Regions from separate parts of the Paenarthrobacter sp. 22069 genome, predicted to be linked through region 3. Evidence: riboswitches for the same ligand, from Rfam matches in the RefSeq annotation. Region 3 holds a riboswitch; each other region holds the start of a gene.
What was found. Region 3 has a riboswitch for thiamine pyrophosphate ahead of thiD (bifunctional hydroxymethylpyrimidine kinase/phosphomethylpyrimidine kinase). Riboswitches for the same ligand answer to the same signal wherever they lie in the genome.
Positions count from the first base shown of each region.

Region 1 (5,295 bases), on a different contig from region 3:
CGTCCGGGCCGGAAGCCACCTGTACCCGGCCCAGCAGAGGGGCGTTGTCGGGGGTTCCGGGACGGGCACGGGCAGTGGATTCGAGCAGTTCAAGTTCGGCGACGGCGGGCACCAGCGCCTGGGCATCGCGCAGCAGCTGGTAAACACCGCCGGCGCTGACGGCGTCAGAGAGGGCATCCTCCCGCTGGGTAGCGCCGATCACCACGGTGCTGTCCTGCCGGGGAACGATGTACACCGGCACGCCGTGAACCAGGCCGCGCACCGTTGAGGTCACCAGGGGCCGAAGATGTCCGGGAACGGCCAGGCGGAGGATGTCCCCGTGGACGGGCCGCAGTGGCAGCTCAAGCCCGTCCGGCAGGCCACCAAGCGCCCCCGCCTGCAGCCCGTTGGCGACGACGGTTTCCGCGGCCAGGACGGTCCCGCCGCCGGACAGGCTGACGCCCGCAACGGTTGGGCCCTCCCACAACAGCCCTGCGGCCCGGCCCGGCACGGCAAAGCCCTGCACCGCCCCGGCGACGGAGAGTTCCGGGTTTCCCTGCGCGGCGCCGGCGAGGGCCAGCCGCAGGGCCAGGACCAGCCGCCTCGGATCCACCTGGTGGTCCGATGGGGTATCCATGGCGCAGGCGATGGCCGGGCTGAGGAGCGGCTCGCGCTTCCGGGCCTCCCGCACCGTCAGGGGCTCCACCGCCAGGCCGTTGGCCTGCTGGACGGTCCGCAGGTCCATCAGTGCACGCCGGTCGGCGGCGTCGGCACCCACGGCGAGTGTCGACGTCGTCAGGTATCCGCAGTCCTCGCCCGTTGCAGCGGCAACGCGGGCAGCGAAGGCCGGCCAGCGTGATGCGGAATCGAGCATAAGTTCCAGGAGGTCCTCCTCCTGGTAGTGCAGTTCGCTGACGGGGGCAAGCATGCCCGCGGCTGCCCAACTGGCGCCTGTACCCGGCGCATCGTCGATGACGACGACGGAGCGCCCGGACCGCTGCACTTCCCAGGCAATCCCGTGCCCCACCACTCCCCCGCCGATGACGGCGACGTCGGCGCGGACGCTGGAATTGGCGGAGGGGTCCGCCGCCCCGGGAAAACTGTCTAAGGGGGTGCGCATCTGGTTCCTTCCCTACGCCGGCATTAACCGGATCAGGTCAAGCGGTCGGCTCTGACGCCCTCTCAGCCCGGCGCTTTGTGACAGCTGCCGCGGGCTCCCGCAGTACCAGCCCAGTTTAGAGGAACTAGGCTTGCAGGCATGAATGTGTCCACCTCATCCTTCCCTGCCGGTCCGCACGCCCCGGCCACCGAAGTTGTCAATGCACGGGACAACGACGCGCTCAAGGCGGCCCGCCTGTACCTCTGCACCGATGCGCGCCGGGACCAAGGCGACTTCGCCGGGTTCGTGGACGCGGCATTCACCGGCGGCGTGGACATCATCCAGCTGCGGGACAAGGCCATCGAGGCCGCCGAGGAACTGGACCTGCTGGCCATCCTGAAGGAGACGGCAGTCAGGCACGGCAAGTTGTGGGCCGTCAACGACCGGGCGGACATTGCGGTGTTGTCCGGGGCGCCGGTATTCCACGTCGGCCAGAAGGACCTGCCCCTTCCGGCGGCGCGCACCCTGGTCAACGGCAACGCAGCCATCGGGCTTTCCAGCCACACCCCGGAGCAGGTGGACGCTGCCTTGGCGGCCACCGCAGGCCCGTCAGGCCTGGACTACTTCTGCGTCGGGCCGGTCTGGGCCACGCCCACCAAACCCGGCAGGTCCGCCGTCGGGACCGGGCTGGTGGAATATGCCGCCGAAGCCTCGCGTCAGGCCGGGGAGCCGGTGCCGTGGTTCGCCATCGGCGGGATCGATCACGGCAACGTCCGGCAGGTGGCGGAAGCGGGTGCACGCAGGATCGTGGTGGTCCGGGCCATCACCGGGGCCTCCGATCCCGCGGCCGCTGCGGCGTCTCTCGTCGACGCGCTGGACGCCGCCGCCTCCTGATGCCATATCCGTGGACTTGGAGCTAGGCTGATTTTTGTGTCACACCATCGGCTGGCCCCCAACGTCCATGACCACAGGAACGCCCTGGAAGAGGCGTTGGGCCAGCTGCGCACCGAACTGGAACTGCCGGGCCCGTATCCGGCGGATGCCGTTGAGGATGCCCGCGCTGCCGTGGCGGCGCTGGAGCTGCCGTCCTACGACCTGACGGCCGTCGAATTCATCACCATCGATCCCGCATCGTCCACGGACTTGGACCAGGCGGTGTTCATCGAGCAGGACGGGAACGGCTACCGCGTGCTGTACGCGATTGCCGACGTCCCGGCGTTCGTGGTTCCCGGTGGCCCCCTCGATGCGGAAACGCGGCGCCGGGGCCAGACGTTCTACGCGCCGGACGGGCGCATCCCGCTGCACCCGGAAGTCATCAGCGAAGGGGCCGGGAGCCTGCTGCCCGGACAGGACTGTTCAGCCTTCGTCTGGGACTTCACGCTCGGCGACGACGCGGGCGTGCTGTCCGTAGGTGTCCGGCGTGCCAAAATCCGCAGCCGCGACAAGCTCAGCTACAAGGGCGCCCAGGCAGACCTCGACGCAGGAACCGCTTCCCCGGTGCTGAAGCTGCTGCGCGAGGTGGGCCTAAAACGGGTGGCACTTGAACGGGCACGCGAAGGGGCCAGCCTCAACATGCCCGAGCAGGAGATTGTGCAACTGCCCGACGGCGGCTACCGCATCGACGCCGTACCGCAGCTTCCGGTGGAGGACTGGAACGCGCAGATCTCGCTGATGACGGGAATGGCCGCAGCGCAGCTGATGCTGGAGGGCAAGGTGGGCATCCTGCGCACCATGCCGGCTCCGGACGAGCGGAGCCTGAAGCACTTCCGGCTCCAGACCGAGGCACTGGGCAAGCCCTGGGACGGCCACGCCAGCTACGGCGAGTACCTGCGGTCGCTGGATCCCACCGATCCGCGCCAGCTGGCGATCATGCATTCGGCCGGCATGCTGTTCCGCGGCGCGTCCTATACCGCCTTCGACGGCAGCGTCCCCGAGGACGGCATCCAATCCGCCATCGGCGCTGCCTACGCCCACACCACTGCACCCCTCCGCCGGCTGGTGGACCGCTTCGTGCTGGTCATCTGCGAGGCCCTGAGCAACGGCGGCGATGTTCCCGGCTGGGCCCGCGAGGCCCTTCCGCTGCTGCCGGGCATCATGGCCGGCTCGGACCAGCTGGCCTCCCGCATGGAGCGCCTTGCCCTGGACACCGTTGAGGCGGCGCTGCTGCTGAACCACATTGGGCAGGAGTTCGACGCAATCGTCATTTCGGGTTCCAAGCCCCAAAACGGGAACGGGAACGTCTCCGGCGCCGGCTCCGGCAACGGGAACGCCAAAAATGGCAACGGCAAGAACGGCAACGGCAATGGAAGCTCTGGCATTATCCAGATTGCCGAACCCGCCGTGACCGCGCGCTGCGCCGGCGAGTTGGAATCCGGCACCAAGGTCCGCGTGCGGCTGGTTTCGTCGGACATCACCACCCGCCAGGTCCACTTCGAGCTGGTTTCCTGAGGCTCCAGCGGGCGCAGCAGGCGGGGCGAAAAGTGTTTCCGCGCCCGTACGGCTAGACTGGGAGGGTAGAAACTGGATGCCCGGTCGTTGATTTCCTGAATTAGAAACCAACAAGCCCGCCCCTACGCGATCTTGAGATTTGCCCGCTGGTCACCAGTGCCAGCATTAGATAGCCCGCGATCGGCTTCCACTGGAATTGCTTGCGCGCCTGAGCGTGCTCCGGAGCGGCCACACTGGCCGGCCCGTTGAGCAGGCGGCGCCAATGCCTAAATGAATAAGGAAACTCCCCTGTGAGTGAATTGCATACCCACCAGCTTCTGAGCGACGCGTCCGGCACGGAGACCATCGAGCCGGAAGAAACCATCATCTCCGACGAAAAGCCGCATGAGATCGCGGAAAAGTCCTTCTCGGACTACAACGTCCGCCAGGACATCGTCGAATCCCTGGCTGACGCCGGCATCACCCACCCCTTCCCCATCCAGGCCATGACCCTGCCGGTGGCCCTGGGCGGCCACGACATCATCGGCCAGGCCAAGACCGGCACCGGCAAGACTCTGGGCTTCGGCATTCCGGCCCTGCAGCGCGTCATCGGACAGGACGATCCCGGCTACGCCAAGCTCGCCGTCCCGGGAGCCCCCCAGGCCCTGGTCATCGTTCCCACCCGTGAACTGGCCGTGCAGGTTGCCGGGGACCTTGTCACGGCATCGCGGAAGCGCAACGCCAGGATCGCCACCATCTACGGCGGACGCGCCTACGAGCCGCAGGTCGAAGCACTGAAGCAGGGCGTCGAGGTAGTGGTCGGCACCCCCGGCCGCCTGATCGACCTCTACAAGCAGAAGCACCTGAGCCTGAAGAACGTCAAGATCGTGGTGCTGGACGAGGCCGACGAGATGCTGGACCTGGGCTTCCTCCCGGATGTGGAGACGCTCATCGCGGCAACTCCCGCCGTGCGCCAGACGCTCCTGTTCTCCGCCACCATGCCCGGGCCGGTCATCGCCATGGCCCGCCGCTACATGACCCAGCCCACGCATATCCGCGCGGCGGATCCCGAGGACGAGGGACTGACCAAGCGCGACATCCGCCAGCTGATCTACCGCGCGCACAGCATGGACAAGACCGAAGTGGTGGCCCGCATCCTGCAGGCCCGCGGCCGCGGCCGGACCATCATCTTCACCAAGACCAAGCGCACCGCAGCCAAGGTGGCCGAGGAACTCGTGGACCGTGGCTTCGCGGCCGCCGCCATCCACGGTGACCTGGGCCAGGGCGCCCGGGAGCAGGCGCTGCGGGCGTTCCGCAACAACAAGGTGGACGTCCTGGTGGCCACGGACGTCGCCGCGCGCGGCATCGACGTCGAAGACGTCACCCACGTCATCAACTACCAGTGCGTGGAAGACGAGAAAATCTACCTGCACCGGGTGGGCCGGACCGGCCGCGCCGGCAACAAGGGCACCGCCGTCACGTTCGTGGACTGGGACGACATGCCGCGCTGGGGCCTGATCAACAAGGCGCTGGGGCTGAGCGTGCCGGAGCCCGTCGAAACCTACTCCTCCTCGCCGCACCTCTACACCGACCTCGACATCCCCGAGGGCACCAAAGGCCGGCTGCCCCGCGACAAGCGGACCCTGGCCGGTGTCGACGCCGAGGTGCTTGAGGACCTGGGCGAGACGGGCAAGAAGAACAGCCGCGACGGCGGCCGGTCACGGGACAGGGACGGCCGTGGACGGGAAGACCGCAGCGGAAACCGCGCAGGTGGCCGCAGCGCCGGCGAC
Region 1 is NZ_JBQEQF010000008.1:69,815-75,109, reverse strand. Features, by position in the region: gene thiO (glycine oxidase ThiO) at 1-1,099, opposite strand, end outside; TPP riboswitch at 1,092-1,210, opposite strand; gene thiE (thiamine phosphate synthase) at 1,238-1,972, shown strand; gene ACTJK0_RS08375 (RNB domain-containing ribonuclease) at 2,009-3,526, shown strand; gene ACTJK0_RS08370 (DEAD/DEAH box helicase) at 3,817-5,295, shown strand, end outside.
Region 1: linked by a shared signal. The riboswitch ahead of thiO (glycine oxidase ThiO) and the one ahead of thiD (bifunctional hydroxymethylpyrimidine kinase/phosphomethylpyrimidine kinase) in region 3 are both predicted to bind thiamine pyrophosphate.

Region 2 (5,295 bases), on a different contig from region 3:
TTGCCGGATGAAATGCCGTGCAGTGGGTGGCCTGCGCGCCACGAACAGGCCGGGGAGGATCCGCTCGGTGCCGCCGGCGGCCTTGATGGTCCGGATAAGTTCCAGGTTTTCGAACAGGACTCCCGCGTAGCCGTCCGTGGCCAGGAGGGCGCTGCGCCGAACTGCCAGCGTCCCCGGATAGTCGGCGGACCAGGCGCGGTTGAGCAGCGTCCTGGCCGTGTCCCAGCGGGCGTGCCAGGGGAGCGGCGCAAAGTAGTTCTGCGGCCGCACCACGTCCGCCGACCTGAGGTGATGCACGACGGCGGCCAGGGCCTCGCGCGTGTAGCGGACGTCGTCGTCGGCAATGACGAGGAACTCCGCCTCCGAGGCGCGCACCCCGGCCATCACCCCGGCCACCTTCCCGTTGCTGCCGCGCCCGTACCCGCTGGGTTGTGCTCCGGCGGAAACGTGCTGCTGGTCCGGCGGGATGAGGCGAACGGCCGGGGGAAACGCGGCACGGTGGCTCTCGATAAGGGCCCGATCCGAGCCGTCCACCACGGTCACGGGTATCCAGTCCACGAGGTGCCGGAGGTAGGCCGATAATTCGGCCAGGCCCGAGTCCGAGGCCCATCGAAGGGGAAGGATGTATTCTGCGTCGGGCGCCACGACGTCATGAGTCGCTGCAGTGCGGGCCGCGGTCATGCTGCCGCCGGCACGGCCATGCGGAGCGAAGATTTGCCGGCTTCCCAGGAGGACATCAGGTGGTTCGACAGGCGGCTGTCGATGGCCATGACGGCAGTCGCCCCGAACAGGACATCCGCGAGGAGCTCCGGCTCTGCTTCCACCAGGCCGCCTGCCAGGTCCCGCCCCGCAATTTGCTCGTGGACGGCGTCGGCCTCCACATGCTCGTCGAAGTAGTGGGTGATGTCCGCGCCGAAACCGTGCCGGCGGAATCCGTTGCCGTAGAAGCGGTTGGGCTGGGAAGACGTCATTTCATAGATGGCCAGGTGGCCGGTGATGGCGCCGCGGAGCCGCCGGTTCAGGCCGCACAGCGACATGAGGTTCACCGATGCCAGGGAGACGGCGGGAACTGCATCGACGTAGGCGCCGTAGCAGTCGTCCAGGCCCAGGCCCCGCATGGTCCGGGCGAACAGCGCGCTGTGCATCCGGTCCGGGCGCCCGCCGCCGTATTCGTCCGCCTGGATTTCCACCAGTGCCGCCTTGGGCCGTCCGCTGAGGCGCGGGATCGCCCAGGTGTGGGGATCGGCTTCCTTCAGCTGGTACACGGATTTGTGGACCAGGAACTCCTTGAGTTGGTCCAGGCTTGCCTTTCGGGCAACGAAACGGGAGACGCTGGGGCCGGTGTCCCCGGCGGCAAGGCCGAAGAGGACATCGGCCACAGCGTCGCTGGTCATGGAAACCCCGGCGGGCAGTTCGAGGTTTCCTGCTGCCTGCCGGGCCGCAGAACGGAGGGCCGCTTCAAAGGGTTCCTCGATCAGCCGCCGCACCCGGATCAGCCCCGGCTCCCACTCCCAGGCGTCGGAGACGCCGTCAAGGCCCGAGTAGTGCAGCTCGTAGAGGCAGAAGAGGGCCAGTTGGATGTCCTCGTCGCCGATGATGTCGGTGGTTTGGGCCAACCGCCCCGCCACCTGCCGGTGCAGTGCGTCCAGCTCTGCCCCCGCCGAATCAGGAGCCTGTGCCAGGGCCGCGAAGAGGGCGCTGCTGACAGGGCCTCTGGTTTCCGGAATTCTCATGGTGCTCCTTGTTCTGCCGGGCTGTTTCCGTGACCGCGGACGGAGCTCCTTCACCCTGTCCGCGTCGATCCCGGGAACCAATATAGTAAGCATGATTACTAATAAAAGCTAAGGCCTTGCCTCAGCAGGCCGCCGGCCTGGTCACATCCCGGAGGATAGGCGCCAGGAGCCCTCCATCAGGGGCTTACCGGTGTAAACTTGTGCACGCCTGGAAGGGCAAAAAGCCTTACCCAAATTCAACGCAACACTAAAAACGACAGGGGAGCGCCGCCGTCGGCCATCCGGCACCAGCCGGGAACCGCAGGTGGGCGCTGAGAGTGCGGACAGCCGCAGACCCTCGAACCTGATCCGGTTAGTACCGGCGCAAGGGAGTCGAGTTCTCAAAGTGTCGCGGCTGCACGGCTACAGGCCGCCAGCCGGGTCCACTTTCCCCTCCTGTTTCCCAGGAGGATTCAATGAGCACTGCAGCAATCAAGAAGACCACCAGTAAGTCCTGGCGCGTCGTGGACATCGTGGTCGCCGCGCTGGTGGCCATCGCCGGAGGCGTTATTTTCTGGGCCTGGGACCAGGCCGCGGCCGCGGTATCCGTGCCGATGAACGCCGCCTACCCGCCCCTGAACGGCCTGATCGCCGGCGGATGGATGATCCCCGGTGTCCTGGGGATGCTGATCATCCGCAAGCCCGGGGCCGCCCTGTTCTGTGAGACCGTGGCCGCCACGGGCGAGCTCCTCATGGGCTCCCAGTACGGCGCGTCCGTCCTGTTCTCCGGCTTCGTCCAGGGCCTGGGAGCGGAAATCATCTTCGCCATCTTCGTCTACCGCAAGTTCAACCTGCCGGTGTCCCTGCTGGCCGGCGCGGCCGCGGGCCTGTTCTGTGGCCTGAACGACTCGTTCGCGCCGTGGGGCTGGAACATCGCGTACTCCGGCGGGGACAAGCTCGCCTACATCCTGTTCTGCATGGTGTCAGGCGCGGTTATCGCCGGCGCCCTGTCCTGGCTGGCCACCCGGGGCCTGGCGCGCACCGGAGTGCTCAGCTCCTTCGCATCCCGCAAGGCCGCCACGGAGCCAGTCTTCTCCTGATGGCTTCCCAGGACGCCGCCGCGGCGGTCCGCCCCGCCGCCGTTAGCGCGCGCGGCTGGGGCTGGCGGCATGCCGGGCGGACCAGGCCTGCCGTCCATGCCCTCGACCTGGACATCAGCCCTGGTGAGCGGGTGCTGCTGCTCGGTCCCTCGGGGGCCGGGAAGTCCACGCTTCTGCATGCGCTTGCCGGGGTGCTGGGCGACATTAACGACGACGGCGAGGCAGGCGACGCCGACGAGTCCGGTTCGCTGCTCATTGACGGCGCCGTGCCCCGCGCCCAGCGCGGGCGCGCCGGATTGGTGCAGCAGGACCCCGAAACCCAGGTGGTCCTGTCCCGCGTGGGCGACGACGTCGCCTTCGGTGCCGAAAATCTTGCGGTGCCCCGGGACGCTATCTGGGCGCGAGTGCACGAGGCGCTTGCCGACGTCGGCCTCTCCCACCTCCCGCTGGACCACTCGACGTCGGCCCTGTCCGGCGGGCAGAAGCAGCGATTGGCGCTGGCGGGCATCCTGGCGATGCGCCCCGGGCTGATCCTGCTGGACGAGCCCACAGCCAACCTTGACCCGGACGGGGTCCTGGAAGTCCGGGACGCCGTTGCCCGCTGCCTGGACAAGACGGGGGCCACCCTGGTTGTGGTGGAGCACCGGGTTTCCGTATGGAAGGACCTGGTGGACCGGATCGTCGTACTCCAGCCGGGTTCCGCTGCCGACCCTGCCGTGCTCCTGGACGGGCCTCCGGACCGGGTGCTCAGCGACGCCCGCGCCATGCTCGCGGCGGCCGGTGTGTGGGTCCCTGGCTACGTACCGGCTACCCGCGGCCGTTCCGAGGTTCCCGCCCCCGGCACCGGGAACCTCCTGCTGGCCGCCGAACAGCTTGCTGTCTCCCGCGGACGTCCACGCCGCAAGGGCCTCCGCAGGATTCCGGCCGTCCCGGTCCAGGAAGGGTTGGCGGCCCAGGTCCGCGCCGGCCAGGCCCTCGCCATCACCGGTCCCAACGGCGCCGGGAAGTCCACGTTCGCGCTGACTCTTGCCGGGCTGCTGGAGCCCGTCTCCGGGAAGGTTTCCGCCACGCTGGACCTCAGCCGTGGCGCGGGAATCGACCCCTACAACTGGAAGGCCGAGCAACTGATTTCGCGGGTGGGGACAGTGTTCCAGGAGCCGGAGCACCAGTTCGTCACGGGCAAGGTGCTCGATGAGCTGCTGTTCGGCCCCCGGCACCTGGGCCACGGCGAGGACCGGGTTGATGAACTGCTGGAGCGGCTGCGGCTCACCCAACTGGTGGACGCCAACCCCTATACGCTCTCCGGCGGCGAAAAACGGCGGCTTTCCGTGGCCACCGTCCTCGCCGCCAGCCCCCAGGTACTGGTCCTGGACGAACCCACCTTCGGCCAGGATGCCAACACGTGGGCCGAGCTGGCCTCGTTCCTGTCCGAACTGCTGGATGCCGGCACCGCCGTGGTGTCCGTGACCCACGACGCCGAATTCACGGCGGCGTTGGGCGGGGTGGAGCTCCGGATGGCCGCGACGGAAGCGGTGGCGCCATGAGGCAGGAACTCACCCTGGCCGGCAACCGTGCCCTCCTGGCCCGGGCCAACCCCCTGAGTAAATTCGGGGCCGTCCTCCTTATCACGGCGGTCCTGGCACTGTCGATCGACTGGGTGTCGGCCTCCGTGGCCCTGGTCTTCGAACTGCTGCTGTTTCCCTTGGCCGGACTCACCCTGACCCTGCTGTGGCAGCGTGGATGGCCGTTGATCCTCGCCGCCGCCGTGGGCGGGTGGAGCACCTCCATCCTGGCGCCGGACAGCGGAAGGATCCTGCTCGACGTCGGCATCTGGACCATGAGCCAAGGCTCGCTGCAGCTGGGTATCGGCTTCCTCCTGCGCGGCTTTGCCATTGCATTGCCGGCGGTCCTGCTGATGAGCTGCACCGACCCGACGGACCTCGCCGATGCGCTGGCGCAGAAGGCGCGGCTACCGCACCGGTTCGTACTGGGGACCCTGGCCGCGATGCGCTTGGTGGGGCTCATGGCCGAGGAATGGCAAACTATCGGGATGGCACGGCGGGCGCGCGGCGTGGGCTCGCGCGGCAGCGTGGGCCAGCGGGTCAAAGCGACGCTGGGGCAGAGTTTCGGGCTCCTGGTGCAGGCAATCCGCCGCGCGTCCCGGCTCGCCGTAACCATGGAGGCGCGCGGCTTTGGCGGCGGCAACAGGACGTGGGCGCGGGAATCCACTTTCAGCGCCTTGGACCTGGGCGTGGTGGCTGGCGGCGTGGTGATGGCCGGGCTTTCCCTGGCGGCGGCTCTTGCGGCGGGAACGTGGAACATGGTGTGGCTGGGCAGCTGATGGGCCCAGTGCGTGCGTCCCGTATCGCACAGTCCGGGTAAAGCCTTTCCGGCGCGGCTGACGTAGGACCGCTAGCGGAGTGAATAACTCATTTATGATATATTTGTGGTTATGACGCAGGAAACCGCTGAGCACGTTGCCG
Region 2 is NZ_JBQEQF010000005.1:137,132-142,426, reverse strand. Features, by position in the region: gene ACTJK0_RS05735 (glycosyltransferase) at 1-645, opposite strand, end outside; gene ACTJK0_RS05730 (iron-containing redox enzyme family protein) at 678-1,733, opposite strand; TPP riboswitch at 1,982-2,121, shown strand; gene ACTJK0_RS05725 (ECF transporter S component) at 2,189-2,812, shown strand; gene ACTJK0_RS05720 (ATP-binding cassette domain-containing protein) at 2,812-4,356, shown strand; gene ACTJK0_RS05715 (CbiQ family ECF transporter T component) at 4,353-5,153, shown strand; gene ACTJK0_RS05710 (UDP-N-acetylglucosamine 1-carboxyvinyltransferase) at 5,265-5,295, shown strand, end outside.
Region 2: linked by a shared signal. The riboswitch ahead of ACTJK0_RS05725 (ECF transporter S component) and the one ahead of thiD (bifunctional hydroxymethylpyrimidine kinase/phosphomethylpyrimidine kinase) in region 3 are both predicted to bind thiamine pyrophosphate.

Region 3 (5,295 bases):
GCGCCGCATCGAAAACGCGCTGAAGTCCGGCGACACCGTGCTGGTCCAGGTCACCAAGGACCCTGTCGGACACAAGGGCGCCCGCCTCACCAGCCAGATCTCCCTTCCCGGCCGCTACCTGGTCTATGTGCCCGGGGGTTCCATGACCGGTATCTCCCGCAAGCTGCCCGACGTCGAACGCAACCGCCTCAAGCGCATCCTCAAGGACCGTTTGCCCGAGCACGCAGGTGTAATTGTCCGCACCGCCGCCGAAGGCGCGTCCGAGGAAGAGCTGACGCACGACATCAACCGGCTGCGCGCCCAGTGGGAAGGTATCGAAAGCCAGGCAGCGTCCACCAAGATCCTTGCCCCCGAGCTGCTCTACGGCGAGCCGGACCTGACCATCAAGGTCGTCCGCGACGTCTTCAACGAGGACTTCTCCAAACTCATCGTTTCCGGCGAGGAGGCCTGGGACACCATCGAGGCGTACGTCACCTACGTGGCGCCCGATCTGGTGGGCCGGCTCGAGAAGTGGACCAAGGACCAGGACATCTTCTCCGCCTGGCGCATTGACGAGCAGATCCACAAAGCCCTGGAGCGCAAAGTCTTCCTGCCCTCCGGCGGCTCCCTGGTGATCGACCGCACCGAAGCCATGACCGTGGTGGACGTCAACACCGGCAAGTTCACCGGCAGCGGCGGCAACCTCGAGGAAACCGTCACCAAGAACAACCTCGAAGCCGCAGAGGAGGTGGTCCGCCAGCTGCGGCTGCGCGACATCGGCGGCATCATCGTGATCGACTTCATCGACATGGTGCTCGAATCCAACCGGGACCTGGTCCTCCGCCGCCTGGTGGAATGCCTGGGCCGCGACCGGACCAAGCACCAGGTGGCAGAAGTTACCTCGCTGGGCCTGGTCCAGATGACCCGCAAGCGCATGGGTACCGGGCTGCTGGAAGTCTTCGGCGAGCAGTGCGAAGCCTGCGCAGGCCGGGGCGTGGTGACCCACGACGATCCCGTGGAGCACCGCCGCGCCAACATCGTGGCCGCTGAGCACCACGTCCAGCGCACCGACAACCGTCCCGAGCCCCGCGGCGAAGCCCACCGCCCGGAAGGGCAGCGGAACGACAACGGCCAGCCCGGCGTCCGTCCGGAGCGTAAACGCCGCCGCGGCCGCGGCAACGCGCAGCCCGAAGCGGCCCCGGCCCCGGCAGTCCACGTCCACACCGTCCAGGCCGACCCGACAGATGCTGAGCGGCACGCGAAGGCGGAAGCCACCAGGCTTGCCCTGGCCAACATCGCAGCTGCCGCCCACGCGGCGCACCTGCACGACGACGAGGTGGCCGCTGCCCGGCAGGTGCCGTCTGTCCCGCCTGCTGCCGCTCCCGACGGGGAGAAGCACGACGACGACACCCCGGGGCGTCCCGCGGCCGTCCTGACGTTCGGCGGTGAGCAGGTCCCGCTTCCGTTCGTGGAGCACGCTGAGGAGCACCACCCCAAGCCGGCTCTCACCCTGGACCGGTTGGCCGAAGCGTTCGCGCAGCTCGGCCAGCCCGCATCCTCCATGGAGGACGCGCTGGCCAAGGACGCGGATGCCGAACAGCGTGCGGAAGCCGGACAGCCTGTGGAAGCCGGACAGCCCGTGGAAGAAGCGGCGGTGGCACAGCGGCCGGCAGCGGTGGAAGCCCCGGCGGAAAAGGACTACTCCGACCACACCCTGGAGCAGTCCCGCCAACGCCGGCCACGGCGCCACCGTGCCGCCAGCCGTGCCCAGGGGGCCGCCAACGAAACCGCTGTCCAGCACCACGAGAACGTCCAGGCAACGGGCGCCGGTCACTCACATGCCGCGAAGGCTCCCGAGTCCGGCAAACCCCAGCCCGGCGCGACCGCGGGACCGGGCAAGGCTGCAGAGGAACCCATCATCCTCGGCGTCGGGGTACCCGCCTCGGAGCTCTAAGCAGGCCGGGCCGCCGCGCCAGCATTTAAGTCCCCGTCGAGTGGACAGTCCCCCTGAATGACGGGGGGTACAGTCCACCGGGCGGGGACTTCCTGCATCCGGGGGATGTCACCTTTCCCGCGCCCGGGGGTCAGCAGCTACTCTGGAAACCGACACGGGGTGCCGCGCAAAGGCCGGCTGAGATCCAGACCCGTTGAACCTGTCCGGCTAGTACCGGCGAAGGGATGTCTTTTGTCTTCGACCCTCTCCATGCCCCTCGCGGCTGTCCCGGAAACTGCCCCGCAGCCTGTGGGCCGTGCCGTCCCCCGTGTGCTGTCCATCGCCGGTTCCGACCCGTCAGGCGGGGCCGGCATCCAGGCGGACCTCAAGAGCATCGCGGCCCACGGGGGCTACGGCATGGCCGCTATTACGGCGCTCACCGCACAAAACACCCGGGGCGTGCAGGACGTGCACGTTCCTCCGGCCGGGTTCCTGGCCCGGCAGCTGGACGCTGTCAGTGATGACATCAGTATTGACGCCGTCAAGATCGGCATGCTGGGTGATGAGACGGTAATCCGCACTGTCCGCAGGTGGCTCGAAAAGGTGCGCCCCGCCGTCGTGGTCCTCGATCCGGTGATGGTGGCAACCAGCGGTGACCGGCTGCTGCAGGAATCCGCCGAGGCCGCGCTGCGGGAACTGCTGCCCCTTGCCCACCTCATCACGCCGAACGTGCCCGAGCTTGCCATGCTGGTGGGGGAGGACCCAGCCGCGGACTGGGAAACGGCGCTGGACCAGGGCAGGCGCCTGGCCGCAGCCACCGGGGCCACCGTGCTGGTCAAGGGCGGGCACCTGGCAGGTCCCGGCTGCCCCGATGCGCTGGTCAACACCGGCGGCCTCCTGGGCCAGGAAGTGGTGGAAGTCCATGGTGACCGGGTTGCCACCCGCAACAGCCACGGCACCGGCTGCTCGCTGTCCTCCGCCATGGCCACGGTGCAGGCATGCCTGGGCAACTGGGAAGCCTCCCTGCGGACGGTCAAACCCTGGCTGGCAGGTGCATTGGAAAGCTCCGGCGTACTGGAGGTAGGCCAGGGGAACGGACCGGTGCACCACTTCCACCACGTCCGGCCGGCCCTGCCGGAAGGGGGCTTCGCGGCCCTGTTGTGGTCTGAAGCGCAGCAGGACCTCGAGGATATCTACGCGCTGGACTTCATCGACGGCCTGGCCTCCGGCGGCCTCGCCGAAAAGGACTTCGCCTATTACCTGGCCCAGGATGCCCTTTACCTCAACGGCTACTCGCGCGTGCTTGCCCGTGCCAGCGCCATGGCCCCCTCCGAGGCCGAGCAGCTGTTCTGGGCCGCCTCTGCCCAGCAGTGCCTCGAGGTGGAATCGGAACTGCACCGCTCCTGGCTCAGCACCAGGCCTGCCCCGGGCGGCCTGGGCCCCGTGACCAAGGCCTACGTCGACCACCTCACGGCAGCGTCGGCGTCGGGCAGCTACGCAGTCCTGGCCGCTGCCGTCCTGCCCTGTTTCTGGCTTTACGCCGAAGTGGGCGAAAAGCTGCACGCCCGCTTCCTTGCCTCCGGCGAACCGGACGGACACGCCTACGCGGACTGGCTCCGCACCTATGCCGACGAGGGCTTCGCCGCGGCCACCCGCAGGGCCATTGCCATTGTGGACGCAGCGGGACGGAACGCGTCCGACCATGAGAGGTCCGCGATGGTAAGGGCCTTCAAGCAGTCGTGCCGACTCGAAGTTGAATTCTTCGACGCGCCGCGGCTGCATTCCTGACCGCCGGGAGGCAGCCGCACCGCTATCATGGAACGGCACGGTAACGGCGTTGCCGCCGGCTTGTGGTTATTATCACAGCCGGGCCGCCGGAACCAGCCTCATTTGCGGCCGAAGACGGATTTAGCGTATTCTGGATCTTCGGTGCTTACGCCAACACTTGGGTTATGACCCCACGGCGTTGAGGCACAGCGAAAAACCAGGCTTTTAGTGAGTCGGTTACGCACGCAAATTTTGTTATAAACGTCGAGAGAAGTGAGTTCCCAAGTGGTGTACGCGATTGTCCGCGCAGGCGGCCGCCAAGAGAAGGTTTCCGTTGGAGACTTCGTTACCCTGAACCGCGTCGCCGGTGGAGCCGGCAGCACCATTGAGCTGCCCGCACTGCTCCTGGTTGACGGTGACAAGGTCACCTCCGCCGCCGCCGACCTGGCCAAGGTAACTGTTACGGCTGAAATCCTCCAGGACCTCCGTGGTCCTAAGATTGTCATCCAGAAGTTCAAGAACAAGACCGGGTACAAGAAGCGCCAGGGTCACCGCCAGGAACTGACCAAGGTCAAGATCACCGGCATCAAGTAACCACCGGTTACTGTTCAGGTATTTCAACAGATTCCCCAGAATTTAGAGGCAGGCATTTCAGATGGCACATAAAAAGGGCGCGAGCTCCACTCGCAACGGTCGCGATTCCAACGCTCAGTACCTCGGCGTCAAGCGCTTCGGCGGCCAGGTTGTTTCCGCAGGCGAGATCATCGTCCGCCAGCGTGGCACCCACTTCCACCCGGGCGCCGGCGTTGGCCGTGGCGGGGATGACACCCTGTTCGCCCTGACCCCGGGCGCCGTCGAGTTCGGCACCCGCCGCGGTCGTCGCGTGGTCAACATCGTTGCTGCTGCAGCTGCAGAGTAACAACAAGTTCTGAACCGGTGGAGCGGGCCTGAGGGTCCGCTCCACTGTTCTTTTAACCGCATTACAATCGATGTGGCGTCCCCGGACGCCATGTAAACAGCATCTGAGGGAGATCCACGTGGCCAGCTTTGTAGACCGGGTAGTACTGCATGTATCCGGCGGTACCGGCGGCCACGGATGCGTCTCCGTCCACCGTGAGAAGTTCAAGCCCCTCGGCGGTCCCGACGGCGGCAATGGCGGCAACGGCGGCGATGTGATCCTGCGCGTCGACCACCAGACCACCACCCTCCTTGACTACCACCACGCACCGCACCGCCACGCCAGCAACGGCGGCCCCGGCATGGGTGACTGGCGCGGAGGCAAGAACGGCGAGACCCTGGTCCTGCCCGTTCCGGACGGCACCGTCGTCAAGACCAAGGACGGCGAAGTCCTCGCAGACCTGGTGGGTGAAGGCACCGAGTACATCGCCGCAGCCGGCGGCCCGGGCGGGCTGGGCAACGCCGCCCTTTCCTCGCAGAAGCGCCGCGCCCCCGGATTCGCGCTCCTGGGCCTGGAAGGCGAGTCCCGCGATGTCGTCCTGGAACTGAAGTCCATTGCCGACATCGCCCTGGTGGGGTTTCCTTCCGCCGGTAAATCGAGCCTGATCGCGGCCATGTCCGCTGCCCGCCCCAAGATTGCCGACTACCCGTTCACCACG
Region 3 is NZ_JBQEQF010000014.1:59,490-64,784, reverse strand. Features, by position in the region: gene ACTJK0_RS13005 (Rne/Rng family ribonuclease) at 1-1,933, shown strand, start outside; TPP riboswitch at 2,079-2,175, shown strand; gene thiD (bifunctional hydroxymethylpyrimidine kinase/phosphomethylpyrimidine kinase) at 2,183-3,700, shown strand; gene rplU (50S ribosomal protein L21) at 3,965-4,273, shown strand; gene rpmA (50S ribosomal protein L27) at 4,335-4,598, shown strand; gene obgE (GTPase ObgE) at 4,717-5,295, shown strand, end outside.

Region 4 (5,295 bases), on a different contig from region 3:
GCTGAAGGCCCAGGGCCACAGCCCCATGCTGGTGGCCTGCGACCTCCAGCGCCCCAATGCTGTCACCCAGCTCCAGGTGGTGGGCCAGCGCGCCAATGTGCCGGTCTTCGCCCCGCACCCCGGAGCCACCTCCACCGAGCTGGACCAGCCCGCCGGCGACCCGGTCGCCGTCGCCCGTGCCGGCGTCGAGGAAGCCCGCCAGAAGCTGCATGACGTCGTTATCGTCGACACCGCCGGACGCCTCGGCGTGGACGCCGACATGATGGAGCAGGCCCGCCAGATCCGCCGCGCCATCGTGCCCAACGAAGTCCTGTTCGTGATCGACTCCATGATCGGCCAGGACGCCGTCAACACGGCGCTTGCCTTCGATGAAGGCGTCAACTTCACGGGCATCGTGCTGTCCAAGCTCGACGGCGACGCCCGCGGTGGTGCCGCGCTCTCCGTCGCGTCGGTCACCGGCAAGCCCGTCATGTTCGCCTCCACCGGCGAAGGCCTGGACGACTTCGAGCTGTTCCACCCGGACCGGATGGCCTCGCGCATCCTGGACATGGGCGACATGCTCACCCTTATCGAACAGGCCGAAAAGGCCTGGGACAAGGATGAAGCTGCCCGGATGGCGAAGAAGTTCGCCGACCAGGAAGACTTCACCCTTGAGGACTTCCTGGCCCAGATGCAGCAGATCCGCAACATGGGCTCTATGAAGAAGATGCTCATGATGATGCCGGGTGCGCAGAACATCCGGCAGCAGCTGGAGCACTTCGACGAGCGGGAAATCGACCGCGTGGAGGCCATTGTCCGGTCGATGACGCCGCACGAGCGGCTGGCGCCGAAGATCATCAACGGTTCACGGCGGGCCCGCATCGCCCGTGGTTCCGGCGTCCATGTCTCCGAGGTCAACGGCCTGCTGGAACGCTTCGCCCAGGCCCAGAAGATGATGAAGAAGATGGCCCAGGGCGGCATGCCGGGAATGCCAGGGATGCCGGGAATGCCCGGTGCCGGCGCGGGTTCGCGGAAGAACGCAAAGAACGCCCCCAAGAAGAAGGCCAAGTCGGGCAACCCGGCCAAGGCGGCACAGGAACGCAAGGAGATGGAGGCCCGCCGCGCCAACGCAGCCAAGGCCCTGCCCACCGGCGCGGCATTCGGCCAGCAGGGCGGGGACTTCGATCCGTCCCAGCTGAACCTTCCCAAGGGCTTCGACAAGTTCCTGGGCAAGTAGGAGTTCCCCGGCATCAGGAAGCGCCAGGTGTCGTTTTGACCGCTCAAGACGACACCTGGCGCTTTTTCGTTGGGATGTCGGCAGTGTGGAATAGGGTTGGGACATGTTCAAGCAGAGGGTAGTGTTCGTGCACGGCGCCGGTACCTTTGGTGCCGCCGCATGGCCGCGCCAGCACGGTATGGCACTGTCCTATGACGCCCTGTTCCTCCGCCGGCACGGCTTCGACCCGGTCGCCGAGCCCCTGGAATCGTCCTTCGCCGAGGATGCCGCCATCATCCTTCGCTCCCTGGCCGACGATGGCCGCGGGGCCGCCGGCGGCCATGTGGTGGCACACGCACAAGGCGCGATTGCGGCGATGATGGCCGCCGTCGAACGCCCGGACCTGGTGTTTTCACTGACCCTCGTCGAGCCGGCCTGCCTGTCACTGACGGCGGAACTTCCTGCCACGGCTGCCCACATCAGCCTCATGGAGCCCCTGTTCGAGGTCCGGCACCAGCTCAGCGACGAAGACTTCCAGCGTGAATTCGTCCGGAGGGTGTACGCCACGGACCTTCAGCAGCCCGCCACCACGGAGGAAAAACGGTCGGCCCGCAGGCTGAGGCTCCAGGCCCCGGCCTGGGAGGCGCCGCTCCACATCGTCCCCGGCGTGCCCACCCTGGTGCTGACCGGCGGGTGGGAACCCCTTTATGAGGAAATTGCCGGATACCTTCGGGAGACCGGTGCCCTGCACCGCGTCGCCGCGGGCGGGCACCGGCCCCATGACTCGCCCGACGGCGACCGGGCCATCCGGCAGTTCATTGGCGGGGTCAGCCGGAGCCAGCCCGCCCGGGCGTCCTAGTTGTCCGCAGGAACGCGAAGCTCCGGCAGGTAGACCTTGCCGCCGGCCGCCAGGAATTCCTGGCTCTTCTCCCGCATCCCGTCAACCGCCCCGGCCAGCGCCGCCTGCGCTTCCGCTGATCCGAATTCGTCCCGGATGTCCTGGCTGATCCGCATCGAGCAGAACTTTGGACCGCACATGGAACAAAAGTGCGCCGTCTTGGCAGGCTCGGCCGGAAGGGTTTCGTCGTGGAACGACTCGGCCGTCACCGGGTCCAGGGACAGTGCAAACTGGTCCCGCCAGCGGAATTCGAATCGGGCTTTGGACAGGGCGTCATCGCGTTCATGCGCCCCGGGGTGGCCCTTGGCGAGGTCGGCTGCGTGCGCGGCGATCTTGTAGGTGATGACGCCGGTCTTGACATCGTCCTTGTTGGGCAGGCCGAGGTGTTCCTTAGGAGTGACGTAGCAGAGCATCGCGGTGCCGTATCGGGCGATCTCGGTGGCGCCGATTGCCGACGTGATGTGGTCGTAGCCGGGGGCAACGTCGGTCACCAGCGGCCCCAGGGTGTAGAAGGGCGCACCCTTGCACAGCTCCTGCTGGCGCTCGACGTTTTCGCGTACCAGGTGGAAGGGGACGTGGCCGGGGCCTTCCACCATTACCTGCACGTCGTACTCCCAGGCGCGCTGCGTCAGCTCTGCCAGGGTGTCCAGCTCCGCGAACTGCGCGGCGTCGTTGGCATCCGCCGTGGAACCGGGGCGCAGCCCGTCGCCGAGGGAGAAGGCGACGTCGTACTTGGCGAAGATTTCGCACAGCTCATCGAAGTGCGTGTACAGGAAGTTTTCCTGGTGGTGGGCCAGGCACCATCCGGCCATGATCGACCCGCCTCGGGAGACAATGCCCGTCACGCGGTTGGCCGTCAGCGGAACATACCGGAGCAGCACGCCGGCATGGATGGTCATGTAATCCACGCCCTGCTCGCACTGCTCAATGACCGTGTCGCGGAAGATCTCCCAGGTCAGCGCGTTGGCTTCGCCGTTCACCTTTTCCAGGGCCTGGTAGATCGGAACGGTGCCGATCGGCACGGGGGAGTTGCGGATGATCCACTCCCGTGTGGTGTGGATGTCGTCGCCTGTGGACAGGTCCATGACGGTGTCGGCGCCCCACTGGGTGGCCCACTGCAGCTTGTCCACTTCCTCGGCGATGGAACTGGTCACCGCGGAGTTGCCGATGTTCGCGTTGATCTTCACCAGGAAGGCCTTGCCGATGATCATCGGCTCGGACTCCGGATGGTTGATGTTGCTGGGAATGATGGCCCGGCCCGCGGCCAGTTCGCTGCGGACCAGTTCAACATCGCAGTTTTCGCGCAGCGCCACGAAGCGCATTTCCTGGGTGATGATGCCCTGCCGGGCATAGTGCATCTGCGTCACCGTCCTGCCGCCGACGGCGCGGCGGGGCACCGGCTGGGCGCCCTTCCATTCGGCGGACGCGGCGCCGCGGCGCACGGCGGAGCGGCCGTCGTCGAGCAGGTTGCGCTCCCGGCCGCTGTAGGGCTCCGTGTCCCCGCGCGCCTCGATCCATTCGGCGCGGAACGGCTGCAGGCCGCGCACGGGGTCACTGCCCGGACCTGCGGTCCGGTAGGTCCGGAACGGTTCATTCGGCTGCCCGTTGGGTGATGGCTCCAGGGCAATCTCCGTCACGGGCACCCGGATTCCGGCGCCGGCATCTTCGATGAACGCCAGCGAATGCGACGCCAGGGACTGGGTCACCCCGGGAGTGGTAGTGTCCCCGGGCTCTCCCGTGGACAGCTGCTGGGCAGGGTTCAACTGGGTGTTTTGTGTACTCAAGGGAATACTCACTTCCTTCGCCGGCATTACCCGGACAGGTTCAACGGTCGCAGGCTGCATCAGCCCGATCTCAGCCCCTGCAGGGGCACCCGTGTGGTCAGCAACGAAGCTATCACAGGCGCCCGGAACAGTCGTGTCACAAATGCGGGTGCTAGCCTGACCGGGCACTGAAAGGAGCCGGCATGGCAGGAATCATTCACTTTCGCGGGCCCGTTCTCACGGCACCGGACCGGGTACGCCACGGGCTCTGGGCAGTGGACGGCAGGCTGACGTTCACGCCGCCGGCTGCCCTTCCCGACCATGTCCTCGACGGCTGGGTCCTGCCCGGGTTCGTGGACGCCCACTGCCACATCGGGCTGGGTCCGGGTGGGCCAGTGGAGCCTGCTGCCGCCCGGGACCAGGCACTCGACGACCTCAACGCCGGAACCCTGCTGGTGCGGGACGCCGGCTCACCTGCGGACACCCGGTGGATGCAGGGCGGCCGGGAATTCCCGGTGCTGATCCGCGCCGGCCGCCACGTGGCCCGCACCCGGCGCTATCTGCGCGGGTTCGCCGAGGAAGTCGAGCCGGAGGGCCTCGTGGAGGCCGTCCGGAAGCAGGCGCGCGACGGCGACGGCTGGGTCAAGCTCGTGGGGGACTGGATTGACCGGAGCGCCGGTGACCTGGCTCCGTCCTTTCCTGCCGCCGTCGTCCGTGACGCCGTCCATGCGGCCCATGACGAAGGCGCCCGGGTGACCGCCCATTGTTTCGCCGAGGACACCCTGGACCAGGTGCTGGACGCAGGCATCGACTGCGTCGAGCACGCCACCGGGCTCCTGCCCCGGCACCTGCCGCGGTTCGTGGAACAAGGGGTGCCGATCGTGCCCACGCTCATCAACATCGCCACCTTCCCGGACATTGCAGCGCAGGCTGACGCAAAGTTTCCCAGGTACGCGGCCCACATGCGCGCCCTGTGGGAGGGCCGCCTGGAGCGTGTGGCGCAGGCCCATGCCGCGGGGGTGCGGATATTTGCCGGAACCGACGCGGGCAGCGTGATCCGGCACGGCAGGATTGCCGACGAGATCCTTGCGCTGCATGCCGCCGGCCTCCCCATGGCAGCTGCCCTGGATGCCGCCTGCTGGTCAGCCCGGAGGTGGCTGGGCGCGGAAGGCCTGGAGGAATGGGCCCGCGCGGACGTGGTGCTGTGCAGCGACGATCCGCGGGCGGTGCCGGAGACGATCAGGACACTCACCCACGTGGTCCTGGCCGGACGCATCATCCGCTGATCTCTGCCCTTCCAGGACTTGGAATAAATTGAAGCTTCAAGTAATTTTAATATGTGACAGGCCGGCAACCGGGCGGCCTTCCAATACAAGGAGCTTCAGATGACCGCAGCACCCAGCAGCCAGGATCTTCTTCCTGCCGACCTCGCCATGGGC
Region 4 is NZ_JBQEQF010000002.1:17,159-22,453, reverse strand. Features, by position in the region: gene ffh (signal recognition particle protein) at 1-1,216, shown strand, start outside; gene ACTJK0_RS01620 (alpha/beta fold hydrolase) at 1,320-2,054, shown strand; gene thiC (phosphomethylpyrimidine synthase ThiC) at 2,051-3,877, opposite strand; TPP riboswitch at 3,873-3,980, opposite strand; gene ACTJK0_RS01610 (amidohydrolase family protein) at 4,060-5,142, shown strand; gene ACTJK0_RS01605 (VOC family protein) at 5,242-5,295, shown strand, end outside.
Region 4: linked by a shared signal. The riboswitch ahead of thiC (phosphomethylpyrimidine synthase ThiC) and the one ahead of thiD (bifunctional hydroxymethylpyrimidine kinase/phosphomethylpyrimidine kinase) in region 3 are both predicted to bind thiamine pyrophosphate.